DNA from 2 places in the Nonomuraea sp. NPDC050478 genome. Region 2 is predicted to be linked to the other one. Evidence: riboswitches for the same ligand, from Rfam matches in the RefSeq annotation. Region 2 holds a riboswitch; the other holds the start of a gene.
What was found. Region 2 has a riboswitch for thiamine pyrophosphate ahead of ACIBF7_RS05700 (cytosine permease). Riboswitches for the same ligand answer to the same signal wherever they lie in the genome.
Positions count from the first base shown of each region.

Region 1: it holds a riboswitch for thiamine pyrophosphate, as region 2 does, so the genes downstream of both, ACIBF7_RS13215 (FAD-dependent oxidoreductase) here and ACIBF7_RS05700 (cytosine permease) in region 2, are expected to answer to the same signal.

Region 1 is NZ_JBITHT010000002.1:1,114,514-1,125,980, reverse strand. Features, by position in the region: gene ACIBF7_RS13225 (thiazole synthase) at 174-929, opposite strand; gene thiS (sulfur carrier protein ThiS) at 922-1,122, opposite strand; gene ACIBF7_RS13215 (FAD-dependent oxidoreductase) at 1,119-2,702, opposite strand; TPP riboswitch at 2,692-2,808, opposite strand; gene ACIBF7_RS13210 (NAD(P)/FAD-dependent oxidoreductase) at 3,464-4,627, shown strand; gene ACIBF7_RS13205 (Rv2175c family DNA-binding protein) at 4,658-5,032, shown strand; gene thiE (thiamine phosphate synthase) at 5,010-5,654, shown strand; gene ACIBF7_RS13195 (polyprenyl synthetase family protein) at 5,721-6,788, opposite strand; gene metF (methylenetetrahydrofolate reductase [NAD(P)H]) at 6,874-7,797, shown strand; gene ACIBF7_RS13185 (DsbA family protein) at 7,829-8,431, shown strand; gene ACIBF7_RS13180 (methyltransferase) at 8,428-9,189, shown strand; gene ACIBF7_RS13175 (GNAT family N-acetyltransferase) at 9,241-9,804, opposite strand; gene ACIBF7_RS13170 (YbaK/EbsC family protein) at 9,834-10,310, opposite strand; gene ACIBF7_RS13165 (L,D-transpeptidase family protein) at 10,407-11,198, shown strand; gene ACIBF7_RS13160 (TetR/AcrR family transcriptional regulator) at 11,217-11,467, opposite strand, start outside.
Region 2 is NZ_JBITHT010000001.1:1,196,142-1,207,608, forward strand. Features, by position in the region: gene ACIBF7_RS05675 (LCP family protein) at 1-397, shown strand, start outside; gene ACIBF7_RS05680 (GPP34 family phosphoprotein) at 394-1,038, opposite strand; gene ACIBF7_RS05685 (TenA family protein) at 1,061-1,666, shown strand; gene ACIBF7_RS05690 (DNA-formamidopyrimidine glycosylase family protein) at 1,687-2,565, shown strand; gene ACIBF7_RS05695 (rhodanese-like domain-containing protein) at 2,604-2,927, shown strand; TPP riboswitch at 2,998-3,110, shown strand; gene ACIBF7_RS05700 (cytosine permease) at 3,101-4,444, shown strand; gene ACIBF7_RS05705 (methylated-DNA--[protein]-cysteine S-methyltransferase) at 4,419-4,979, opposite strand; gene ACIBF7_RS05710 (PAS domain S-box protein) at 5,106-6,941, shown strand; gene ACIBF7_RS05715 (ATP-binding protein) at 7,084-7,515, shown strand; gene ACIBF7_RS05720 (YidC/Oxa1 family membrane protein insertase) at 7,499-8,146, opposite strand; gene ACIBF7_RS05725 (DUF6412 domain-containing protein) at 8,194-8,415, opposite strand; gene ACIBF7_RS05730 (hypothetical protein) at 8,412-8,585, opposite strand; gene ACIBF7_RS05735 (response regulator transcription factor) at 8,680-9,378, shown strand; gene ACIBF7_RS05740 (sensor histidine kinase) at 9,375-10,457, shown strand; gene ACIBF7_RS05745 (hypothetical protein) at 10,467-10,868, opposite strand; gene ACIBF7_RS05750 (STAS domain-containing protein) at 11,102-11,449, shown strand; gene ACIBF7_RS05755 (glycosyltransferase) at 11,446-11,467, shown strand, end outside.

The DNA of each region.
Region 1 (11,467 bases), on a different contig from region 2:
CCCCCGGGAGGGCCTGACCATCCGAAAGTGATGCCGACCCGTGCCGTTCCGTGACGCAAGCGTACTCCTGGGCCGGCGGAGAACCGCATTTCCGGGGCTCGTACCGCTCCCGGAAGTCCCTGGGAAGAAGTTCTCCTGGAAGGCCCGTGGGCTTTCCAGGAGAACCGGCACCGTCAGGGAGACATCGGGGACGAGGCCTCCGCGTACCGGCGGCGGGGGATCCGGCCGGCCAGCCGGGCCGCCCGCCCGGCCTGGACGGCCGATCGCATCGCCGAGGCCATCAGCTCGGGCCGCTGCGCCCGGGTGACCGCCGTCGCCAGCAGCACCGCGTCGCACCCCAGCTCCATCGCCAGCGCCGCGTCGCTGGCCGTGCCGATGCCCGCGTCCAGGACCACCGGCACCCCGGCCGCCTCCACGATCAGCTCGATGCTGTGCGGGTTCCTGATCCCCAGCCCGGAGCCGATCGGCGAGCCCAGCGGCATCACCGCCGCGCACCCCGCCTGCTCCAGCCGCCTGGCCAGCGCCGGGTCGTCGCCGATGTACGGCAGCACCACGAACCCGTCGGCCACCAGCCGCTCCGCCGCGTCGAACGTCTCGATCGGGTCCGGCAGCAGGGTCCGCTCGTCGGCGATGACCTCCAGCTTGACCCAGTTCGTGCCCAGCGCCTCGCGCGCCAGCCGCGCCGTCAGGACGGCGTCGCCGGCGGTGAAGCAGCCGGCCGTGTTGGGCAGCACCTTGATGCCGCGCCGGCGCAGCACGTCGAGCACCGACCCGCGGGCGTGCGGGTCGAGCCGCCGCATCGCCACCGTGGTCAGCTCGGTGCCCGACGCCTCCAGCGCCTGGTCCAGCACCTCCAGCGAGGGGGCGCCGCCGGTGCCCATGATGAGCCGGGAGCCGAACTTCTCCCCGGCGATGACCAGATCATCCACCTTGCACCGCCGTCAGCACCTCCACGCGGTCGCTGTCGCGCAGCGCCGTCGTCTCCCACGCGCTGCGGGTGACCACCTCGTCGTTCACGGCCACCGCCACGCCGGTGGCGGACTCGGTCAGGGACCGTACGGCCTGCGCGACGGTCATGCCCTCGGCCACCTCGCGGGCGGCCCCATTGATCATCACATTCATGAAACATCCTTGAATCTCGCCGGTGAGCACAATGTCGCGAGGTCGGCCTCCTCGCCTTCGAGGATCGCGGCGGTGAGCGGCGTCAGCAGCACCCCGCCACGATGGTGACCGGTCGCCAGCACCAGCCCCGGGATCCCGCTCGGCCCGACGACCGGCAGGTTGTCCGGCGTGCCGGGCCGCAGCCCCGCCACCACGTCGGCCACCTCCAGCTCCGTGACGCCCGGCACCAGCTCCCTGGCGTCCCGCAGCAGCTCGTAGACCCCGCCCGCGGTCACCCTGGTGTCGAAGCCCAGCTCCTCCTGGGTGGCTCCGACCACCAGTTCCCCGTCGCCCCGCGGCACCAGGTAGACCGGGTTGCCGTGCACGGTCCCGCGCACGCACCGCCCGATCAGCGGCTGGGGCGACCTCAGGCGCATGATCTGCCCCTTGACGGGCCGTACCGGCACATCCGCCAGCTCCCCGCTCCACGCCCCCGCCGCCAGCACCACCCGCTCCGCGACCAGCGTCTCGGGCTCCCGTCCCCGCGGCACACCCGGCGAGATCCCGGGGACTGCGCCCGACTCCGGAGGGGCCAGCCGTACGCCGGACACCCGGTCGCCGTCACGCAGCAGCTCGGTCACCCGGGCGCGCACCACCGGGACGCCGAGCCGCTCCAGCGCGGCGAGCAGCGCCGCGGTGACGCGGCGAGGATCCACCCACGCGTCCGTACGGGCCAGCAGCCCGCCCCGGACGGAGGGCGCCAGCATCGGCTCCAGCCGCCGGCACTCGCGCCCGGTCAGGCGCTCGACCGGCAGCCCCAGCTTCTCCATGAACCCGGCCTGCTCGTCGAGCATCGCCAGGTCGTCGGGCCCGAACGCGACGTCGAGCGTCCCGTCGTCCCGCAGATCCAGCCCGGCGCGCGCGGCCGCCAGCCGTTCGCTCCCCTCACCGGATTCCCCGAACCCCCAGGGTGACGCGGCGGCCCGCCCGTCCTCGCCGCCGGCCGACGGACGCCTCCCGCCGGCGGACGAGGGGTCGAAGGCCGGGAAGCGCCCGTCGCCGGGGACGGCGGACGCAGCCGCCGGGCCGGCGCCCGTGGGCGCGGAACCGGCGTGCCCCGTCTCGCCGTGAGGGGTGACCACGTGGGTGCTCGCGGGAGGAGCGGCGGAGCTCGTGCGCCCGGTCCCGCCGTGAGGGGTGACCACGTGGGTGCTCGTGGGAAGCGTGCCCTCGGCGGGGACGGCCGAGCCGGACTGCCCGGCGTGAGTGTTCGGGGTGGTGGTCGTCCGAGGGGCGGAGACGCTCCTGTCGGACTGAGCGGTGAGGGTGGTGGCCGGTCCGTCGGATCCGGGAGTGGTGAGTCCGGCGTCGGCGGCGAGGGCGGCGGCGAAGGCGGGCCAGCGGCGCAGGGAAGCGACGCCGAGACGGAGAAGGGGCTCTTCGGTGTAGGCGACCTCGCTGATCGGGGCCAGCATGCCCGCCGCCGCGTAGGAGGCGCCACGGGCGGGAGACGGGTCGACCACCACGACCTCGCGGCCCTGCCTGGCAAGCCGCCAGGCGATCGACAGGCCGACGACGCCGCCTCCGACGATCACATCCATGTCCGCTCCCTTCGCCGGCATGATCCGGATCAGGTGTCTTGCGGTCGAAGGCCCGGTGAAGCCTTCCTCTCAGCCCGGTGACGGCCGGACTCCCGCGCGTCGTGCACCCCCACCTTACGACCTCCCACGACAGACCGGCACGCCGGTGCCGGGGGAGGTCGCCCCACCCGCGCCCGGCCGCCGCCGAGACCGCGAAGATCGCGACCGGGCATCCTTGGAGACCGAGTTCCCGCCCTCACCGACGGCCGGCCGACCGGCCATGGATTCACCGGCCATGGATCCACCGGGCGCGGATCCACCGGGCGCGGATCCACCGGGCGGTCCTGGGTCCTCCGGGCGGTCCAAGGCCCTTCGGGCTGCCCTGGGCCTTCGGGCGGTACCGGGCCCTCCGGGTGGTATCGGCCTTCGGGAGGTTCTGGCCCTTTCGGGCGCTTCTGGGTTCTCCGGGCTGTCCTGGGCTCTTCGGTGGTCTCGGGCTTCCGTGGGGTTCGGAGCTTCTCGGGCGGCACCGGCGTTCTTCGGGTGGGTCCTGCGGCAACCCTCGGCTGGGCTACTCCGGCAGGGCGCGATCATGCTCGCGGACATAGCAGAGCGGGTGGCTGTCCCGAACCGCCCCTACCCCCGGTGACTTCCGTGGGTGCGTATGTCGTCGGCCCAACCTCCACGAATGATCTTCGGTGGCGAGGAGGTGGAGTGCCAGGTGGGGGAGGAATCGGGGCTCGGGGCGACGCTGTGGGGCGGCCCCCGTTATGGTCGCTTACGTGAATCATGTCGTGGTGGTGGGAGCCGGACTGTCAGGTGTCAGGAGCGTCGAGGCGCTGCGCGCACGCGGGTTCGGCGGCAGGATCACGCTGATCGGGCAGGAGCGCCACCGGCCCTACGACCGGCCGCCCCTGTCGAAGTCCGTGCTGCTGGGCGACGCCGACTCCAGCTTCGTCGACTCCGACCTGGCGGCGCTCGAAGTGGACTTCTGGCCGGGCGTCGCCGCCAAGGCGCTGCGCGAGGGCGCCGTGGAGACGACCGAGGGCGAGCTGGGCTACGACGGGCTGGTCATCGCCACCGGGGCCGAGCCGATCCTGCTCCCCGGTGACGGCCCCCAGCACGTCCTGCGTACCCTCGACGACTCGCTCGAGCTGCGCGCCCGGCTGGTTCCGGGCGCGCGGGTGGCGGTCATCGGCGCGGGCTGGATCGGCGCCGAGGTGGCCACCGCCGCCCGACGGGCAGGCTGCGCGGTGACGGTGGTCGAGGCCGGCCCCGCCCCGCTCACGCACGCCGTCGGCGCCGAGCTCGGCGCCCGCACCCAGCACTGGTACGAGGGCATCGACCTGCGCCTGGACACCATGGTCGCCTCCGTCGAGGAAGGCGGCGTGGCGCTGGTCGGCGGCGGGTTCGTGGACGCCCACGTGGTGGTGACGGGCATCGGCGTCCGCCCGGCCGTCGAGTGGCTCGCCGACGCCGACCTCGACCTGCACAACGGCGTCGTCACCGACGAGCACCTGCGCACGTCGCTGCCGAACGTGGTCGCCGTCGGCGACTGCGCCGCCTGGTGGTCGCGCCGCTTCGGCACGCGGCTGCGGGTCGAGCACTGGGACACCGCGCTGGGCGCGCCCGAGGTGGCCGCCGCGACGCTGCTGGGCGAGGAGGCGGTGTACGACCCGGTCCCGTACTTCTGGTCGGAGCAGTTCGGGCACATGGTCCAGTACGCCGGCCACCACCCGGCCGGCGAGCGGCTGGTCTACCGGGGCGAGGCGACGGGCAAGTGGTCGGCCTGCTGGCTCGCCGGCGACGACACTCTCGCCGCGGTGCTGGCCGTCGACCGGCCGCGCGATCTCGTGCAGGGGCGCCGGATCATCGAGGCGGGCCACCGGCTCGACACGGAACGCCTGGTAGATCCGGACGTGCCCCTACGGGATTGTGTTGTTTGAGCAAGCGCGGCATGTGGTAGTTGTGGTTTCGTGACGCTTTCTGTTGCACAGATCGACCGGGAGACCGATGCCCTCGTCGACGAGTGGCTCACTCTCCCCGAAGTGGCCGACCGCATGGGTCTCACCATGGGTCGCGCCAAGCAGCTCCTCAAGGACCACAAGCTCCTCGGCGTGCGCCGGGGCAGCGGCGGGCCACAGGTGCCCGCGGTGTTCCTCGACGGCCGAGATGTCATGAAGGGTTTGCCTGGCACACTCACCGTCCTGCAAGACGCGGGCTACGACGACGTCGAGTCGCTGCGCTGGCTCTTCACCCCCGACGACTCACTGCCAGGCTCGCCCGTCGAGGCGATCAGGGCGGGCCGCCACACCGAGGTCAAGCGACGTGCCCAGGCCCTCGCTTTCTGACGCCCGCCTCTACCTCTGCACCGACGGACGGCGCGAGCGCGGTGACCTCGCCGAGTTCCTCGACGTGGTGCTCGCCAGCGGCGTGGACATCGTCCAGCTCCGCGAGAAGGGGCTGGAGGCCCGCGAGGAGCTGGAGCTCCTTGAGGTGTTCCGCGACGCCTGCGACCGCCACGGCAAGCTGCTGGCGGTCAACGACCGGGCCGACATCGCCTACGCCGCCCGGCCCGACGTGCTCCACCTGGGGCAGGACGACCTTCCGGTGACGGTCGCGCGAGAGATGCTCGGCGACGACATCGTCATCGGCAGGTCCACCCACTCCGTCGCCGAGGCTTCCGCCGCGGCGGTGGAGGAGGGCGTCGACTACTACTGCTGCGGCCCCATCTGGCCCACGCCGACCAAGCCCGGCCGTCACGCGCCCGGCCCGCCGCTGCTCCGGCACGCGGCGTCGCTCGGCGCGGATCGGCCGTGGTTCGGCATCGGCGGCATCGACCTGGCCAACCTGGACGAGGTCATGTCGTACGGGGTCAGGCGGGTCGTCGTGGTGCGCGCGATCACCGACGCCGAGGACCCGGGCGCGGCAGCGGCCGAGTTCGCCAAGCGCCTGACCGACGGCCCCGGCTGACCCGGCCGGCGTCCCGCCGGGCGCTCGCCGGGTCATGGCCGGTGGTTCGGCCTGGGCCGAGGTGGCTCAGGTCTTGCGCGCGGTGGCGGCCACGGCCAGTTCGGACAGGGCTGTGCGGGCCTCGGCGGTGATCGGCGCCTGCTCCAGCGAGGCCAGGGCCTCACCGAGGTAGTCGGCGATCATGTCTTCGCACTCACGCAGCGCGCCCGTACCCTCGATGATGTCGCGGAGGGCTGCGACGCCGTCGCCGTCGAGCCCGGGGTCGCCGAGCAGGCGCCGCACGGTCGCCGCGTCGGCCGGGGAGGCGGCCGCGAGCGTGCGCGCCACGAGCATCGTCCGCTTGCCCTCGCGCAGGTCGTCGCCGGCGGGCTTGCCGGTCGTCGCCGGGTCGCCGAACACGCCGAGGATGTCGTCACGCAGCTGGAAGGCGATGCCCACGCGGGTGCCGTACGTGGTGCACAGCTCGTCCACCCACGGCACCCGCCCGCCGGCCGCCAGCACCAGGCCGAGCCTGAGCGGCTGCTCGACGGAGTACTTGCCGCTCTTGTAGAGGGCGACCCGCAGGGCCGAGTCGAAGGTGTTCTCGCCGTTCGCCTGCTCCAGCAGGTCGAGATACTGGCCGCACATCAGCTCGGTGCGCATGTGGTCGTGCACCGGCTGGGCCGCCGCCAGCGCCCGCGCGGGGAGCCCGCTGGTGCGCCACATCTCGCCCGACCAGATCAGCAGCAGGTTGCCCAGCAGGATCGCCGCGCCCTCGCCGAACTGCTCGGCCGACCCGTGCCAGGCCGACTTCTCGTGCAGCGCCTGGAAGCGGCGGTGCGCGGCCGGCATCCCGCGGCGCAGGTCGCTCTTGTCCATCACGTCGTCGTGCACCAGCGCGCTCGCCTGCAGCAGCTCCAGCGAGGCGGCGGCGGAGAAGACGCCGGGCTCGTCGCCGCCGCCCGCGGCCCGCCAGCCCCAGTAGCAGAAGGCGGGGCGCAGGCGCTTGCCCCCGGCCAGCAGGTCCTCCGCCGCGTCGCGGAGCGGCCGGAAGTCGGGCTCGCCGTCGGAAGGGAGGCGCCGTTCGACGAACTCCCTGAGGCGGAGGTCCACCTGGGAGCGCAGGTCGTCCATGCTCGCGGCGTCAATGGTCATGCTCTGAAGACTAGTGGCCCAGCAGGGAAAGGCCAGCGACCAGGTTGGGGCGGGTCACGAGTGGGCCTGCGGGTACGCTTGGGCCATGGCGCTTGGTCAACCCTCCATCCTGCCCGGCCGTGTCCCCACCGTCCGCGAGTTGCTCGCCTCCGGTGGCCGGTCGTTCTCCTTCGAGTTCATGCCGCCGAAGACCGACGAGGGCCAGCGGCAGCTGTGGAAGGCGATCAGGGAGCTGGAGTCGCTGCGGCCGACGTTCGTCTCGGTGACCTACGGCGCCGGCGGCTCCAGCCGCGACCGCACGGTCGACATCGTCGAGCGGCTGGCGCACGGCACGACGCTGACCCCGGTCGCCCACTTCACCGCGGTCAACCACTCGACGCGCGAGCTGCGCCACCTGATCGGCCGCTTCGCCGACGCGGGCGTGCGCAACATCCTCGCCGTGCGCGGCGACCCGCCCGGCGACCCCACCGGCGAGTGGATCCCCCACCCCGACGGCGTCCTGTACGCGGAAGACCTGGTCAGGCTGATCCGCCAGTCGGGCGACTTCTGCGTGGGCGTGGCCGCGTTCCCCTACAAGCACCCGCGCTCTCCGTCGATCGAGTCCGACACCGAGTACTTCGTGCGTAAGTGCCAGGCCGGCGCCGACTACGCGATCACGCAGATGTTCTTCCGCGCCGACGACTACCTGCGGCTGCGCGACCGGGTCGCGGCCCGCGGCTGCGACACGCCGATCATCCCGTGCGTCATGCCCGTCACGCAGATGAGCACGATCGCCCGGTCCGAGCAGTTGTCGGGCGCGCCGTTCCCGCCGGAGGTGGCCGCCCGGTTCGAGAAGGTCGCCGACGACCCGGCCGCGGTGCGCGCGCTCGGCATCGAGCACGGCGCCGAGCTGTGCCAGCGGCTGCTCGACGAGGGCGCGCCCGGCATCCACTTCATCACCTTCAACCGGTCGAGCGCCTCGCGGGAGGTGTTCCAGCGGCTGCGGCACGCACCGGCCCTGACCGTCTGACGCGCGGGCGCGACGGGTGTTGACTGGGAGCGTGATCGCCGACTTCTGGTTCGACCCGTCCTGCCCGTACACCTGGCTGACCTCGCGGTGGCTCCTGGAGGTGACCGGGGTCCGCCCGGTCGAGGTGCGCTGGCACGTGCTCAGCCTCGCCGTGCTCAACGAGGGCCGCGACGACGATCCCGAAGGTGACCCGGAGGGCTACCTGTGGGTGCCGGCGCGGATCGCGGCCGTGGTGGCCGACCGCTACGGCCAGGAGGCGCTCGGCCGCTTCTACACCGCGCTGTGGACCACCGGCGGCGCCGACCAGGACTGGATCGGCGACCTGCGCACGGCGCTGACCTCCGCGGGCCTGCCCGCCGACCTGGCCGAGGCCGGGCTCACCGGCGAGCACGACCATCTGGTACGGGCCTCCCACGCCGAGGGCATGGCGCTCATCGGCGGCGAGGCCGGCACCCCCGTGGTCGCGGTCAGCGGGGCCGGCCAGGACCGGGTGGTGTTCTTCGGCCCGGTCATCTCGCGGGTGCCGGAGGGCGAGCAGGCCGGGCGGCTGTGGGACGGCACGCTCCTGGTCGCCGGCACCCCGCACTTCCACGAGCTGAAGGGCCTGCCCCACGAGGAGCCCGCCACCCCATGACCTACGAGCCGACGCTCCCGCCGGAGCACGTCGAGCGCATCCGCCGCTGGCACGAGCGGGCCTACGCGGCCGCCAGGGCCGAGGCCGGCGACGACGGCCGGACCTTCCACCATCTCGGCCTGACCCTGCACGTGCCCCCGGACGTCCAGCCGATCGCCGGCATGTCGCACCCGCTCGGCGAGGCGGTCCTCGCCGAGGTGCGCGACGGCGACCGGGTGCTCGACATGGGCACCGGCTGCGGGGTCAACGCCATCCTGGCCGCCTCACGGTCCCGCGACGTGGTCGCGGTGGACGTCAACCCGCACGCCGTCGAGGCGGCCCGGGGAAACGCCGCGCGCAACGGCGTGGCGGACCGGGTCACGGTGCTGGAGAGCGACGTGTTCGCCGCCGTCGAGGGCGACTTCGACCTGATCGTCTTCGACCCGCCGTTCCGCTGGTTCGCGCCCCGCGACCTGCTGGAGAGGGCCACGACCGACGCGGGCTACGCCGCGCTGACGAGGTTCTTCCGTGACGTGCGGGGATACCTGCGGCCGGGCGGGCGGGTGCTGCTGTTCTTCGGCACCACCGGAGACCTGCCGTACGTGCGGCGGCTGGTCGGCGAGTCGGGGTTCGCCGCCGCGGAGGTGAGCCGGAAGGAGCTCGTCAGGGACGGCTGGCGGGTGGAGTACGTGACCTTCCGGCTGACTCGGGACGCCACCCGCCCGCAGGGGGACCGAGCGGGTGGCGTCGGGGATGGGTGTGCGGAAGGTAGCGAGTGAGTAACTTTCCGTAAAGGTGATGCCCTCCGTAATGACCCGCAAAACCTCAGGTCATGACCCGGTCAGAGGGAGTCGCCTGCCGACGATGGCGTACTCCTCGAACCCTCCGGGGAAGACGAACCGGGACAGCAGGTCCATGAACCCCATGGACGCGTAGAGGTGGCGGGCGATCGTCGGCCGGTCGTGGGTGGAGAGCACGGCCGTGCGTTCCGCCCGGCCCGCGCACAGGGTGGTGATCATGGCGCGGCCGATGCCCTTGCGCTGGAAGTCGGGATGCACGTGGATCTCGGCCAGCTCGAACGCGTGGCCCAGCCACGCGTCGGCCGCGTCGACGCCGGCCTGGTCGGCCAGCGCGCGGTGGACGACGTCGTGCCACCACTGGCCGGGCGCGCCGCGGAAGCCGTACGCGAAGCCGACGATCTTCGGCCCCTCCGGAGCATCACGCCATTCGGCGAAATAGCACTGGAAAAATGGATATGTCCCGTGATTGCGCATGATGGCGGTACGACCGGCGATCTGTTCCTCCGGCGTGCGCATGGCGGCGGTGTAGATGTCGATCACCGTGTCCAGCCGTTCGGTGAACTCGGCGGGTCCCGCGCCGCGAAACTCGATCACCGTCGCACCCTATTCCCTGCCGCCCACGGTCATTCCACATCCACGGGCGTGCCGCCGGTGATTCGCAGGAGTTCGTCGAACGTGGTCGGGAAGACGGTGTGCGGATGGCCGCCGGCGGCCCACACCACCTCGTGCTTCTGCAGCCAGGTGTCGACCAGTGTGCGCACCGGCGCCGGATGCCCCACCGGGGCGACCCCGCCGATCGGCTGCCCGGTCGCCTCTCTGACGAACTCCGGCGTCGCCCGCCGTACCTTCGAGACTCCCGCCGTGCGGGCGACGAGTTCCACGTCGACCCGGTGCGCGCCGCTGGTCAGCACCAGCAGCGGCGCCCCGTCCGCGTCGAAGATCAGGCTGTTGGCGATGGCGCCGACCTCGCAACCGAGCTGCGCGGCGGCCGTGGCCGCGGTGGGCGCCTTCTCGGGCAGCACCACGATCTCGCCGGTCGCTCCCAGGCTCCGGAGGGCGTTTTCCACTCTTACCGCGTTGGCGGGCAACTTCTCGGGCATGCGGACACTCTAAACAGATTGACTCCCGCATTACCCCGTTGAGCGGTGGTGTAGGGTCCTTTGATTCGCTTGTTACCTGCTTGAGAGGTGATACCGGTGAGGGCTCGACGGCTTCCGGGAGTGCTCGCCCTCCTCACCGCCGGGGCGGTCGCGCTCGCCGGTTGCGGAGTGGCACCCGCCGAGACGGCGTCCCACTCGATCACCGCCGCCGCGGGCCGGCTCGCCGAGCCTCCCCCGGCCGTGACCGCGCCGGACAAGAAGCTGAAGCTGGGCGCCAAGGGCAAGGCGGTCGTCTGGCTCCAGAAGCGGCTGCGCGAGCTCGGCTACCGGCCGGGCAAGGCCGACGGGCGCTACGGCGGCACCACGCTCGGCGCCGTGTGGGCGTTCCAGAAGGTCAACGGCATCAAGCCGACCAGCACCATCGGCAAGGCCACCTGGCGGGCGCTGGAGCAGCCCAGGACCCCCAAGGTCCTGGCCCGGAACGGCAAGCGGACCCGCGCCGAGGTCAACCTGAGCACGCAGATCATGACCCTGTACGTCGGCGGCGAGCTGAAGCTGATCAGCCACATGTCGTCCGGCAGCGGCGTGCCCTACTGCGAGACCACCGTGTGGCAGGGCAAGGAGCAGCGCTTCTGCGGCTCGGCCACCACGCCCACGGGCACGTACAAGACCACCTGGCGGCGCGACGGCTGGCACAAGTCCTACCTCGGCGAGCTCTACAACCCGATCTTCTTCAACGGTGGCATCGCCTTCCACGGCGCGCTCTCGGTGCCGTTGTATCCCGCCTCCCACGGCTGCGTGCGGCTGCCGATGAACGTGGCGGAGGAGCTGCCCGGCCTGCTGGGCACCGGGGTCCCGGTCCACGTGCGGGGGAAGTTCAGGCGGTGACCGCGCCGGGCCGCCGGCTCACACGTTCGACAGCCCGCGCATCGAGATCTCCGCAGCGGCCGTGATGGCCTCCCACACCTGTTCCTGCGAGTCGCCCCTGGTCAGGCTCATCACGGCGGTCAGCTTGACCGCGCCGACCAGCGAACCCACCATCGCGGCCGCCTCCAGCGCGCCGAGCTCGCCCTCGTACGCCCGCTCCACCGCCTCGGCGAGCTGGAGCTGCTGCTCGAACAGCACATGCAGGGCGCGTGCCTGCAGCGAGGGCACGG
Region 2 (11,467 bases):
GACCCTCACCGGCGCCCAGGCGCTCGGCTACGTCCGCACCCGCAAGGGCGGGGCGCTGCCCGACTACGAGCGCACCAAGCGGCAGCGCCAGTTCCTCAGCGCGGTGGTGAAGAAGGCGGCCAGCCCCGGCACCCTGATCAACCCGTTCACCTCGATCCCGCTGGCGATGAGCGCCACCGACGCCGTGGCGGTCGACGAGGACACCGGCGTGTTCGACATGCTCTCGCTGGGCCTGGCCATGGGCGACAGCCCGGTGACCACGGTGGTGCCCTTCGGCGGCACCGAGAACGTCGCGGGCGGCGAGGCCGTCAAGTGGGACAGGGCCAAGGCGCTGGCCCTGTTCGAGGCGCTGGCCGCCGACCAGCCGGTGCCGAAGGAGATCCTCGACGCGGGTTAGCCCGTCGCGGTGATGGCGGCCGTGGTGACGGCGATCGAGATGCCCGCGTTGATCGCGGCGATCGTCTGCGCCACGGCCTCGGCCTCCCACGCGCCGGCCGCGATCTCCTTGACCCGGCCCTTGTCGGCGCCGGGGAACGCCTTGCGGTCGAGCTTGGCGGCGTGCATGACCGCGATGAGCACGGCGGTGCGCGGGTCGGGCTCGGCGCCGCCCAGCGCGCCCGCGACCCGCTCGCGTACCCGCGACTCGACGCTGCCGTCGAGCTCGGGCCAGCGGGTGGTGCGGAAGACGCCGAACACCCGGCCGCGCTCCTCGGCCAGCACGCCCGCGGCGGCGAGCCGGGTGAGCAGGCGGGTGCGGAGCTTGCCCGACTGCAGCTGCTGCACCCACCAGGCGGGCCCGCGCTCCTTCGGGCTGCCGGCGATGCGGGCGAGCGCGGCGTCGAGCTCGTCGTCGCCCAGCGGCGCGGGGTCCAGGACGGTCACCTTCTTGTCGCGCAGCGTGATGCGCTCGCTGATCGCCAGCTCGGCCAGGAGGGCGCCGGCCACGGCGGGGTCGAGCTGGATGGTGGAGAGCAGCTGCCTGCCGTCGTCCTCGCCGAAGGCGAGAAGGAGGATCTCCTCCGCGATCGTCACGCTCATCCTCTGACACTAACGTGCGAGCATGACCATCTCGGAAAAATTGCACGCTGTCGGCCGTCCCCTGCTTGAGGCTCAGCTGGCCCATCCCACCGTTGCCGGGATCGGCCGGGGCGATCTGCCCGAGCCCGTGTTCCGGTCGTGGCTGGAGCAGGACTACCTCTACCTGCTCGACTACGTGCGGGTGTTCGCCAAGCTGGCCTGGCAGGCTCCTGACGCGCACGTCGGCGACCTGGTGGACCTGGCGCACTCGACCTATCACGAGGAGCTGGATCTGCACCGTTCGCTGTCGGCCGAGTTCGGGGCCGATCTGGAAGGGGCGGTGAAGGGGCCGGCCTGCGTCGCGTACACGGACTTCCTGCTGGAGTCCGCGGGCTCGTACGGGGAAGGGCTGGCGGCGCTGTATCCGTGCATGTGGGGATATTCGACGCTGGGGCGGATCCTGGCGGAGAACCCGCCCGCCGAGCCGCGCTACCGGGCCTGGGTCGACACGTACGCCGACCCGGGGTTCGCCGCGCTGGCCGAGCGGATCGCCCAGATGATCGACGAGACGGACGTCGATCCCGACCGGGCGGAGGCGATGTTCACGGAGGGGATGGCGCACGAGCTGGCGTTCTGGGACGTGCCGTAGCGCCGCGTAGTCTGGAGAGCATGCCTGAACTTCCCGAGGTGGAGTCGCTCACCGCGTTCCTGGGCGAGCGGGCGGTCGGCCGCACGATCGCGGGCGTCGACGTGGTGGCCTTCCAGGCGCTCAAGACGTTCGACCCGCCGGTGACCGCGCTGGGCGGGCTGACCGTCACGGGCGTGTCCCGTCACGGCAAGTTCCTCGACCTCGACTGTGACGGGCTCCACCTGGTCATCCACCTGGCCCGGGCGGGCTGGCTGCGCTGGCGTGACGACCTGTCGGGCGCCAGGCCGGTCCGTCCGGGCAAGGGCCCGCTCGCCGTACGGGTGCGGCTCGCGCCCGACGCCGACGGGCTGGCGCCGGGGTTCGAGCTGACGGAGGCGGGCACGCAGAAGCGCCTGGCCGTCTATGTCGTGAAAAATCCGGACGAAGTGCCGGGTGTCGCCGCGCTCGGCCCCGACCCCCTCGACGAGTCCTTCGACGTCGCCGCGCTCAAACGCATCGTCGGCGGCAACCGCACCCAGATCAAGGGCCTGCTGCGCGACCAGAAGGTCGTCGCCGGCATCGGCAACGCCTACTCCGACGAGGTGCTGCACGCCGCGAAGATGTCCCCGTTCAAGGTCGCGGCGACGCTGACCGACGCGCAGATCGCCGACCTGCACGACGCCATCGTGACCACGCTGCGCGAGGCGGTCGAGCGGGCGCGCGGCCTGGCGGCCAAGGACCTCAAGGCGGAGAAGAAGTCGGGGCTGCGCGTGCACAACCGCACCGGCCAGCCGTGCGACGTCTGCGGCGACACGATCCGCGAGGTGTCCTTCGCCGACTCCTCGCTGCAGTACTGTCCCACCTGCCAGACCGGCGGCAAGCCGCTGGCCGACCGCCGCATGTCCAAGCTGCTCAAGTAGCGTGCCGAGCACGACGCGCGGCAGGTAAGAATGGGCGCATGACGGTTCCCGAGGTCGAGGTCCGCGACGTGCCCGACGACGCCTACCTGCTCGACGTGCGCGAGGAGTACGAGTGGGTGGCGGGCCACGCCCCCGAGGCGGTCCACATCCCGATGACGCAGATCCAGGCGCGGGTCGACGAGGTCCCCTCCGGCTGTCCGGTCTACGTCGTGTGCCGCGTCGGCGGCCGTTCGATGCAGGTGGCGGCCTGGCTCAACCGCCTGGGCCGCGAGGCGGTCAACGTCGGCGGCGGCATGCAGGCCTGGGAGCTCGACAAGCGTCCCATGGTCAGCGAGACCGGCCGGCCGCCGATGGTCGCCTGACCCCGACTGGCCGAAACGGGACCAATAGTGCATCATGGGGGCGGCAGCCGGAGTTGATCTCCGGCTGTTGACGACCCACCGCGGGAGCTCGGGGCCAACCGGGCTGAGAGGGCAGCTACGCCGCTGCCGACCGCATGAACCTGTCCGGGTAATGCCGGCGTAGGGAGTGCGCGATGTCGCATGCCATCCATGGCGAGGAAGTTCCGCTGACCCTGGAGGGCGAGCCCCCCAAGACGCTCGGAGTGCTCGACCAGGGCGCGCTCTGGGCCAACCTGGCGGTCAGCCTGCTGGGCTTCTCCGGCGCGTTGTTCCTGATCGACCCGCTCGGCGGCGCGCCGCTGACCGTGACGGCCGCCCTGGTCGCGACCGTGGTCGGCAGCCTGATCGGCACCACCATGGTGGGCCTGGCGGCCATCCCCGGCACGCAGACCGGCAAGCCCGCGATGGTGCTGCTGCGCGGGCTGTTCGGGGCGCGGCTGTCGTACTTCCCCACCGTGCTCAACATCATCCAGATGATCGGCTGGGGCGCGTTCGAGCTCTGGGTGATCGCCCAGGGCGCCCTGGCCATCTTCGGCGACACGGTCCCGTACGCGGTGTGGGTGATCGTCGCCGGGGTGATCACCACGGTGCTGACCGTCTGGCCGCTGGGCGCGGTCCGGCTGATCAGGCGCTACATCACGGTTCTGGTGATCATCGCGATGATCTGGTTCGCGGTGCAGTTCCTGGGCGACGCGCAGCCGCGGACCGGAGGGTCCTGGGAGGCGTTCGCCCCGGCCGTCGACTACGTGATCGCGCTGTCGGTGTCGTGGGTGCCGCTGGCCGCCGACTTCGCCCGGCACTCCAGGTCCAGCCGGGCGGCCTTCACCGGCGTGGTCGGCGGCTACACGCTCGCCCAGGTCGCCTGCCTGGCCCTGGGCGTGTACGCGGTCGCGATCGCAGGGGCCGAGGCGGTGGCGGCCGACAGCACGGCGGTGTTCGGGCCGTTCGTGGCGGTGCCGCTGGGCGCGCTGTTCTTCGCGATCCTGGTGCTCCGCGAGGCCGACCAGTCGTTCGCGAACGTCTACTCGACGACCGTCTCGCTGCAGAACCTCATGCCGCGCGTCGACCGGCGGATCATCAGCACCCTCATCGGCCTGCTCACGGTCGCCATCGCGCTGGTCGTGGACGTGACCTCCTACGGCGCGTTCCTGGGCGTGATCGGCGCGGTGTTCGTGCCGATGTTCGCGGTGCTGGCCGTCGACTACTTCCTGCTCGGCGGCGCGGCCCGGTGGAACACCGACGCCGACGCCCCCGCCCGCTGGTCGATGCTGGTGCCGTGGGCGCTCGGCTTCGCGGCGTACTGGCTGACCACCTCCACCCCCACCGTCGCCCCGTGGGACGGCTTCTGGGCCGGGGTGCGCGAGGTCATCGGCTTCACCAGGGAGCCGTGGATGAACGGCGCGCTGGGCGCGGCCATCGTCGCGGCCCTGGCGACGCTGCTGATCGGGCTGGTCACGCGCCGCGTCGCTCGACGGTGAGCAGATGGCGCTTGGCGGCGGGGCCGCCCGCGTAGTCGCCGGGCTCGCCGTCGTCGCGCACCACCCGGTGACACGGCACGATCACGCACACGGGGTTGGCGCCGAGCGCGTTGCCGACCGCGCGCAGCGCGCGCGGCCTGCCGATGAGCTCGCCGATCCGGCCCATCGTCGTGGTCGTGCCGTACGGGACCGCCATCGTCTTCTGCAGGACCGTACGAGCGAACGGCGTGGCGAGGGTCAGGTCGACCCGGGTGGAGAAGGCGCGGAGCCGGCCGGAGAAGTAGGCGTCGAGCTCGCGGCGGACCGGGTCGAGCCGCCGGGCGTCGGTGCCGATGAGGCTGCCCACCTGGTTGGACACCCGCTCGAAGACCACGTGCTCGTCCTCGTAGCTGCAGGCGACGAGGCCGCGCGCGGTGACCGCGAGCACCAGCCTGCCGACCGCGCCGTCGTAGGTGCCGAGCGCGACGTCGAGCTGGCCGTCACCCCGATAAGTGTCGGACGTCACCCGCAGCAGGGCCTCGAGGTCGCCCGACACGCCTTCACCTCCACCCGCCATGAAAAAGCCGTGACCGCAGCGTATCGGACGGATCGCCCGACGCGAGCGCCACGCCGCGGGCACTATGGAGTCGTGGGGGACCCAAGGGGTGCGAGTGACGACGAGATGGTCCGCGCGGTGCTCGACAGCTCACCCAACGCCGTCGTCGCGATCGACCGGGACCAGACGGTCCTGGTCTGGAACGCGGCCGCCGAGGCGCTCTTCGGCTGGCCCGCGGCCGACGTGCTCGGGCGCAGGGCGCCGATCGTGCCGGAGGAGCTGGCGGCCGAGCACCACGCGGCCCTGGAGCGGGTCCGCACCGGCGGGCAGGTGTCGCTGCGCACGAAGCGGGCGCGCGCCGACGGCGGCGTGCTGGACGTGCGGGCCGACATCAGCGCGCTGCGCGTGGGCTGCGCGACGGCCGGATACGTCTGCGTCTACCACCTGGTGCAGGCCGACCACGCGGCCAAGAGCCGCCTGGCGCGCCGCGCGAGGCTGGTGCGCAGGCTCACCGACGTGGTCGGCGACATCAACGCCGAGCTGGAGCTGCCCGCCGTGCTCGACCGCATCTCGGCCAGCCTCACCGAGCTGACCGGGGCCGACGCGGGCGGGTTCGTGCTCATCGAGGGCGACCGGCTGCGCCTGGTCAGCACCTACCGGCTGCCGGACTCGCTGAAGGAGGCCACCACCGACCTGGACACCAGCCTGGTCGGCACGCTCCTGCGCACCGGCAGGACCGTGCTGCTGGAGTCCGCCGGGCTGGACCGGCTGGTGTGGGCGCGGCTGAAGGGTCTGCACACGATCGCGCTCGGCCTCGCCGCCGTCGGGGGTCGCCCGTACGGCGCGCTCTACGCGCTGTTCGCCAAGCGCAAGCCCGGCCACCTGGAGCTGGAGCTGCTGGAGCTGCTGGCCGGGCACGCCGGGATCGCGGTCGGCAACGCGGTCGCCTACCAGGAGGCGGTGCGGCAGCGCGCGCACGAGCGGGCCGTGTTCGACGCCAGCGCCGACGGCATCGCGGTGCTCGACGGCGACGGCCGGGTGCTGCGGTGGAACCCGGCCGCGGCCGAGCTCACCGCCGTCAGCGCCGAGGAGGTCATCGGCGGCCCGCCGCCGTTCCCGCTGCCCGGCCCTGGGGAGAAGGTCACCCACCAGCTGCCGAGCGGGCGCTGGCTGGACGTGGTGTGCGCGCGCATCGAGGAGACCGGCGAGCTGGTCGTCGACTTCCGCGACGTCACCGCCGCCAAGGAGCTGGAGGAGGCCAAGGACCTGTTCCTGGCGACCACCAGCCACGAGCTGCGCACCCCGATCACGGTCGTCCGCGGCTTCGCCGGCACGCTCGACGCCCGCTGGGACAAGCTGAGCGACGCCGAGCGCCGCTCCGCCGTGCACACGATCGCCGAGCGGGCCAAGTCGCTCGGCAGCCTCATGGACCACCTGCTGCTCGGCGCCAGAGCGGGGGCGGAGGAGCAGGTGGTCGGCGACGAGCCGTTCGACCTGGCCGAGCGGCTGCACGCGGCCACGCTCGGCCTGCCGGTGCTGTCCGACCGGCACCGCATCGAGGTCGGCATCGCCGTGGGCCTGCCGTGGGTGATGGGCGATCCGCTGGCCACCGACATCGTGCTCGGCCAGCTCCTGGAGAACGCCTTCAAGTACTCGCCGCAGGGCGGGCTGATCAGCGTCGGCGCCTGGCGCGAGAACGGCGGGGTGGTCGTGGTGGTCGACGACGAGGGCGTGGGGATCGCGCCGGCCGACCGGGAACGGATCTTCGAACGGTTCGTCCAGGTGGAGACCGGCGACCGCCGGAGGTTCGGCGGCGTCGGGCTCGGCCTCTACATCGTGCGGAGCTTGGCCAGGGCGCAGGGCGGCGAGGTGAGCGCGCATCCGCGCCCCGGTGGCGGCACCCGGATGAAGCTCCAGCTCAGGTCCGCTTCTACTATCGGATCCGACACACCGGTGCGGTAACGAGGTGGTCACGGTTGCGCTGATCTATCGTCCGATGTGTACAAGCTGTGATCGAGATGCGGTTTCTGGGATCGAGTAACGGGGCATTTCGGTCGTACCGGGGGTGCTTCCGCGGGGGGCACTGGGAGACGGGGAGGTGGGTGTGTCAAGCGTGGTGCTACTGCCGTACGCGCCGTCCAGCGTCGCCGTCGCCCGCCAGCGTCTCAGCAACGATCTTCAGGACTGCGGGGTCTTCGATCCCGCGATCGACGATGCCGTACTCGTGGTGAGCGAGCTGCTCAGCAACGCGCTACGGCACGCCCACCCGTTGCCTTCGGGGATGGTGAGGGTGTCCTGGCTGCGTAACGATGGTCACATCGAGGTGGCGGTCAGCGACGGGGGAGCGGCGACCGAGCCGAGGGCGGGCCGGCCGGCCCTGTCCTCGCTGGGCGGCCGCGGGCTGGGGATCGTCGAGTATGTGGCGGAGAGCTGGGGCGTGCGGCATGACGGCGACACGACAACGGTGTGGGCGATCCTGCCCGCACCTCAGAAGCAGATGAACGGGCAGGTTCACGCGCTCAAAGAGGCCGGGTAGCGAGCACGGCGCGCTCTCCCACGGTCCACGCCGTGGAAACCAGCAGATAGAGCCCGGCGGCCAGGGGGAGCACCGCCGCGGCCAGCACCGAGCCGAACGGCAGCAACGGTGTCACCCTTCGGATGAGCTCCGGCTGGTCGTCGGTGAGCGCCGACTTCACCGTACGGGAAGACAGCCATGCCACCACGGCCATCAGCACGAGCACCAAAGCGAAGACCGAAAATGGGCCGCTGAACAGACCGTAATGTGCGAGCACGGCCGCGACCTGCTGACCGAGCGGAGCCCCGAACAGGTCGTGGCCCGCCAGCGCGGTCGGGTGGGTCGCCACCCGGAACATCAGCCACATGAACGGCAACTGGGCCAGCCCCGGCAGGATCCCCGCGAACGGCGAGCTGCCCTCCTTGGCGAACAGCGCGGACGTCTCCTTCGCCAGCCGCTCAGGGTCGCGCCCGAACCTCTTGCGCAGCTCGCGCAGCCTGGGCGCGAGGCGTTCCCTGACGCGGGCGCTGCGCGCCTGGCGGATGCCCAGCGGCAGCAGCAGGAGCCGTACGGCCAGGGTGAACAGCACGATGCCGAGGGCGGCGTGGCCCCCGGAGACGCCGATGACGAACGAGACAAGCGAATCGATCATGAGCCCTTCTCCCATGGAGACTTCCAGGGCTCGGGTCCGAGCCCCGCCTAACAGGAAGCGGGGCGCGGTGAAGGAGCTCGCGGTCTCGGTCTCCCGGCCGCGTCGGGATCGCGCTGGCGCTGGAAGGCCGTGCGCCGCGCGTACACCAGGGGGAACCCGGACGGCTCACCGCCGCAGGCCGGCAGCAGCCTGGCCGCCCACGAGACCAGCAGCAGGACCGCCACCATGGTGACGGCGATGAGCCAGGGATCGAACAGGAAGGCCGTCACTGCGGCGAGGACGACTTACCGACCAGCGTGACGACGACGAAGACCAGCAGAGCGATCACTCCGATGATCAGCGCGATCTTCAGCAGCCCCAGAACCATGGGGATGATGAAGGTGAACAGCACGAAAAGCGCCAGCGCGGCACCCGCCACGAGCATGATGACTCGACCCATGACGCCACCGTACGTCGTGCCGGTGCCGCGTGCGAGGCTTACGAAGCGATGACGTGATCGCCTCGCCCGTGCCGCAGCGCCGTACCGTGATGGCGTGAACACCCGCATCCTGGTGGTCGACGACGACCCGAACGTGTCCGAGGTGGTCGCACGCTATCTGGAGCGCGACGGGCACGAGGTCGAGTGCGTGGGCGACGGCGCGGAGGCGCTGCGCCGCGCGCTGGCCAGGCCGCCCGACCTGATGGTGCTCGACCTGATGCTGCCCCAGCTCGACGGGCTGCAGGTGTGCAGGAAGCTCAGGGAGCGCTGGCCGGTGCCGGTGATCATGCTGACCGCGCTCGGGGAGGAGATCGACCGGGTGGTCGGCCTGGAGACGGGCGCCGACGACTACGTGGTCAAGCCGTTCAGCCCGCGCGAGCTGGCCCTGCGCGTGCGGTCGGTGCTGCGCCGCGCCCGCGGCGCGGCCGTCACCGGCGGCACCGGCGTGCTCCGCGACGCCGACCTGACGGTGGACGTGGGCGCCCACGAGGTACGGCTGGGCGGGGCGGAGATCATGCTGACCGCCCGTGAGTTCGACCTGCTGGCCTACCTGATGCGCAACCCCAGGCAGGCGTTCAGCCGGGCGGCGCTGCTCGACCAGGTGTGGGGATGGTCGTTCGGCGACTCCTCCACGGTGACCGTGCACGTCAGACGGCTGCGGGAGAAGATCGAGCCCGATCCGACCGACCCGCGCAGGATCGTCACGGTCTGGGGGGTCGGCTACCGGTACGAACCGCTGGAGGGCCCCGCGTGAGCCTCGGCATGATCGTCGTGGTCACCGCGGGCCTGGGCCTGCTGGTGGCGGCGGCGGGCCTGGCCGTCATGTGGTGGCTGCGCACCCGCTCCATCGGTGTGATGATGGCGATCGTGGTGGTCGTCGCGGTGGCCGCCACCCTGGCCGGCGTGGTCGCGATCACCATGCGGATGATCATCGAGGGCCCCGCCAGGGACGTCGTGCTCAGCGTGATCGCCGTCGGCGGCCTCGTCGGGCTCGGTGTGGCGTTCGTGGTGGCCAGGCGGGTCGTGGCGGAGAGCAGGCGGCTGGTGGCCGCGGTCGGCGAGCCGCCGTTCACCGCGCCGCGAGGGCTGCCCGCCGAGCTCCAGGCCATCGCCGACGCGCTGCAGGAGGCGTACGCGCGCGAACGCGCACTCGAAGGCGCCCGGCGCGAGCTCGTCGCCTGGGTCAGCCACGACCTGCGCACCCCGCTGGCCGGGATGCGCGCCATGGCGGAGGCGCTGGAGGACGGCGTCGTGGCCGACCCCGAGACGGTCGGCCGCTACCACCGCCAGATCAAGCTGGAGGTGGACCGGCTGTCGGCGATGGTGGACGACCTGTTCGAGCTGTCGAGGATCCACGCCGGGGCGCTGCGGTTGTCGCGGGCCAGGATCGGGCTCGCCGACCTGGTCGCCGACACGCTGGCCGGGGCCGAGCCGCTGGCCAGGGCCAAGGGCGTGGTGCTCACCGCTGAGGCGGCGGCGTCGGTGCCGGTCGAGGCCGACGCGGGCGCGCTCGGGCGGGCCCTGCGCAACCTCGTGGTCAACGCCGTCAAGCACACGCCCTCGGACCTGCCGGTGGTGATGCGGGCCGGGGTGGAGTCGGGGATGGCCTGCCTGTCGGTCAGCGACTGCTGCGGCGGCATCCCGGAGGAGGAGCTGTCGCGGGTGTTCGAGGTGGCCTTCCGTGGGGAGGCGGCCCGGACCCCGACGGCGGACGGCGGGGCCGGGCTGGGGCTGGCGATCGCCCGGGGCATCGTGGAGGCGCACGACGGGGTGATCGGCGTGGTGAACGAGGGGCCGGGCTGCCGGTTCGAGATCCGCCTCCCTCTCGGATGACGGGGTGGATCAGGCGGTCTCCGGGAGGATGGACTCGCAGGTGGAGCCGAACGACTCCGACATTGCACGAAATGTCGGGCAGGGCCATCTCCACATGCAGCTCCGGCACCGCAGGATGGGGTGCGCGGCGTCGCTGGTGATGCCGCCCGCGTCACGCGGCTGATGCAGGTCGAGCAGCCGCAACCCGAGCTCGGAGAACATCAGCAGCTCGTCGCGGGCCCCGGAGAGGAAGTCGAGGTCCTCCCCGGCCAGCTTGGTGCGTACGGGGACGTAACCCTCGTGGTTGACCAGCCCGCGCAGGCGGGCCGCCTCGTCGTGCCACGAGGTCGCCTTCTCGCTGCGGATGAGAATGGCTTCCAGCTGTTCGCGGATTCTCCGACGCTGAGGATCTTCCGGTTGGTCTGTGTTCATAGGTCATCGGGCCCGTGAGCTCGCCCAGCCTCCTCCTGTGAAGTGGTGACCGGATCCGGAGCTCAGGCCCGCCCCCTCTCCGGCCGCCATGGTGGCGCACCGTCAAGTTTCGCCTACTCTCCGTCTTCGTGGAGCCCAAATGGCCACTCTCGTCGCCACCCGGAATCCATGCCGTCATTCACGTATCGGCGTGACAACGTGACCCGGAGCCCTCACGCCGCTAGCCTGCCTCTGTGGAGCTCAAGGTCTCGACTCGATCACATGCCGGCCACGCACTTGTCGTGATTGCCGGTGAAATCGACCTCTATACGGCACCCCACCTGCAGTCGGAGTTCACCCGGCTGCTCCAGGAGGGGCCCGGCCGCGTGGTCATAGACATGTCCGCCGTGGATTTCTGCGACTCCACGGGGATGAACGTGCTGCTGTCGGCACTCAAGCGCATGAAGGAGCAGGGCGGCACTCTCGAAGTGGCCTCGCCGCGCCCCGCCGTGCAGAAGATCCTGCAGGTCACCGGGCTCGACTCGGTGTTCACCGTGCATGACGAGGTGCCGCAGGAGTTCCTTCTCTCCGAGAAGTCATGACGGCGGGCGACACCGCGG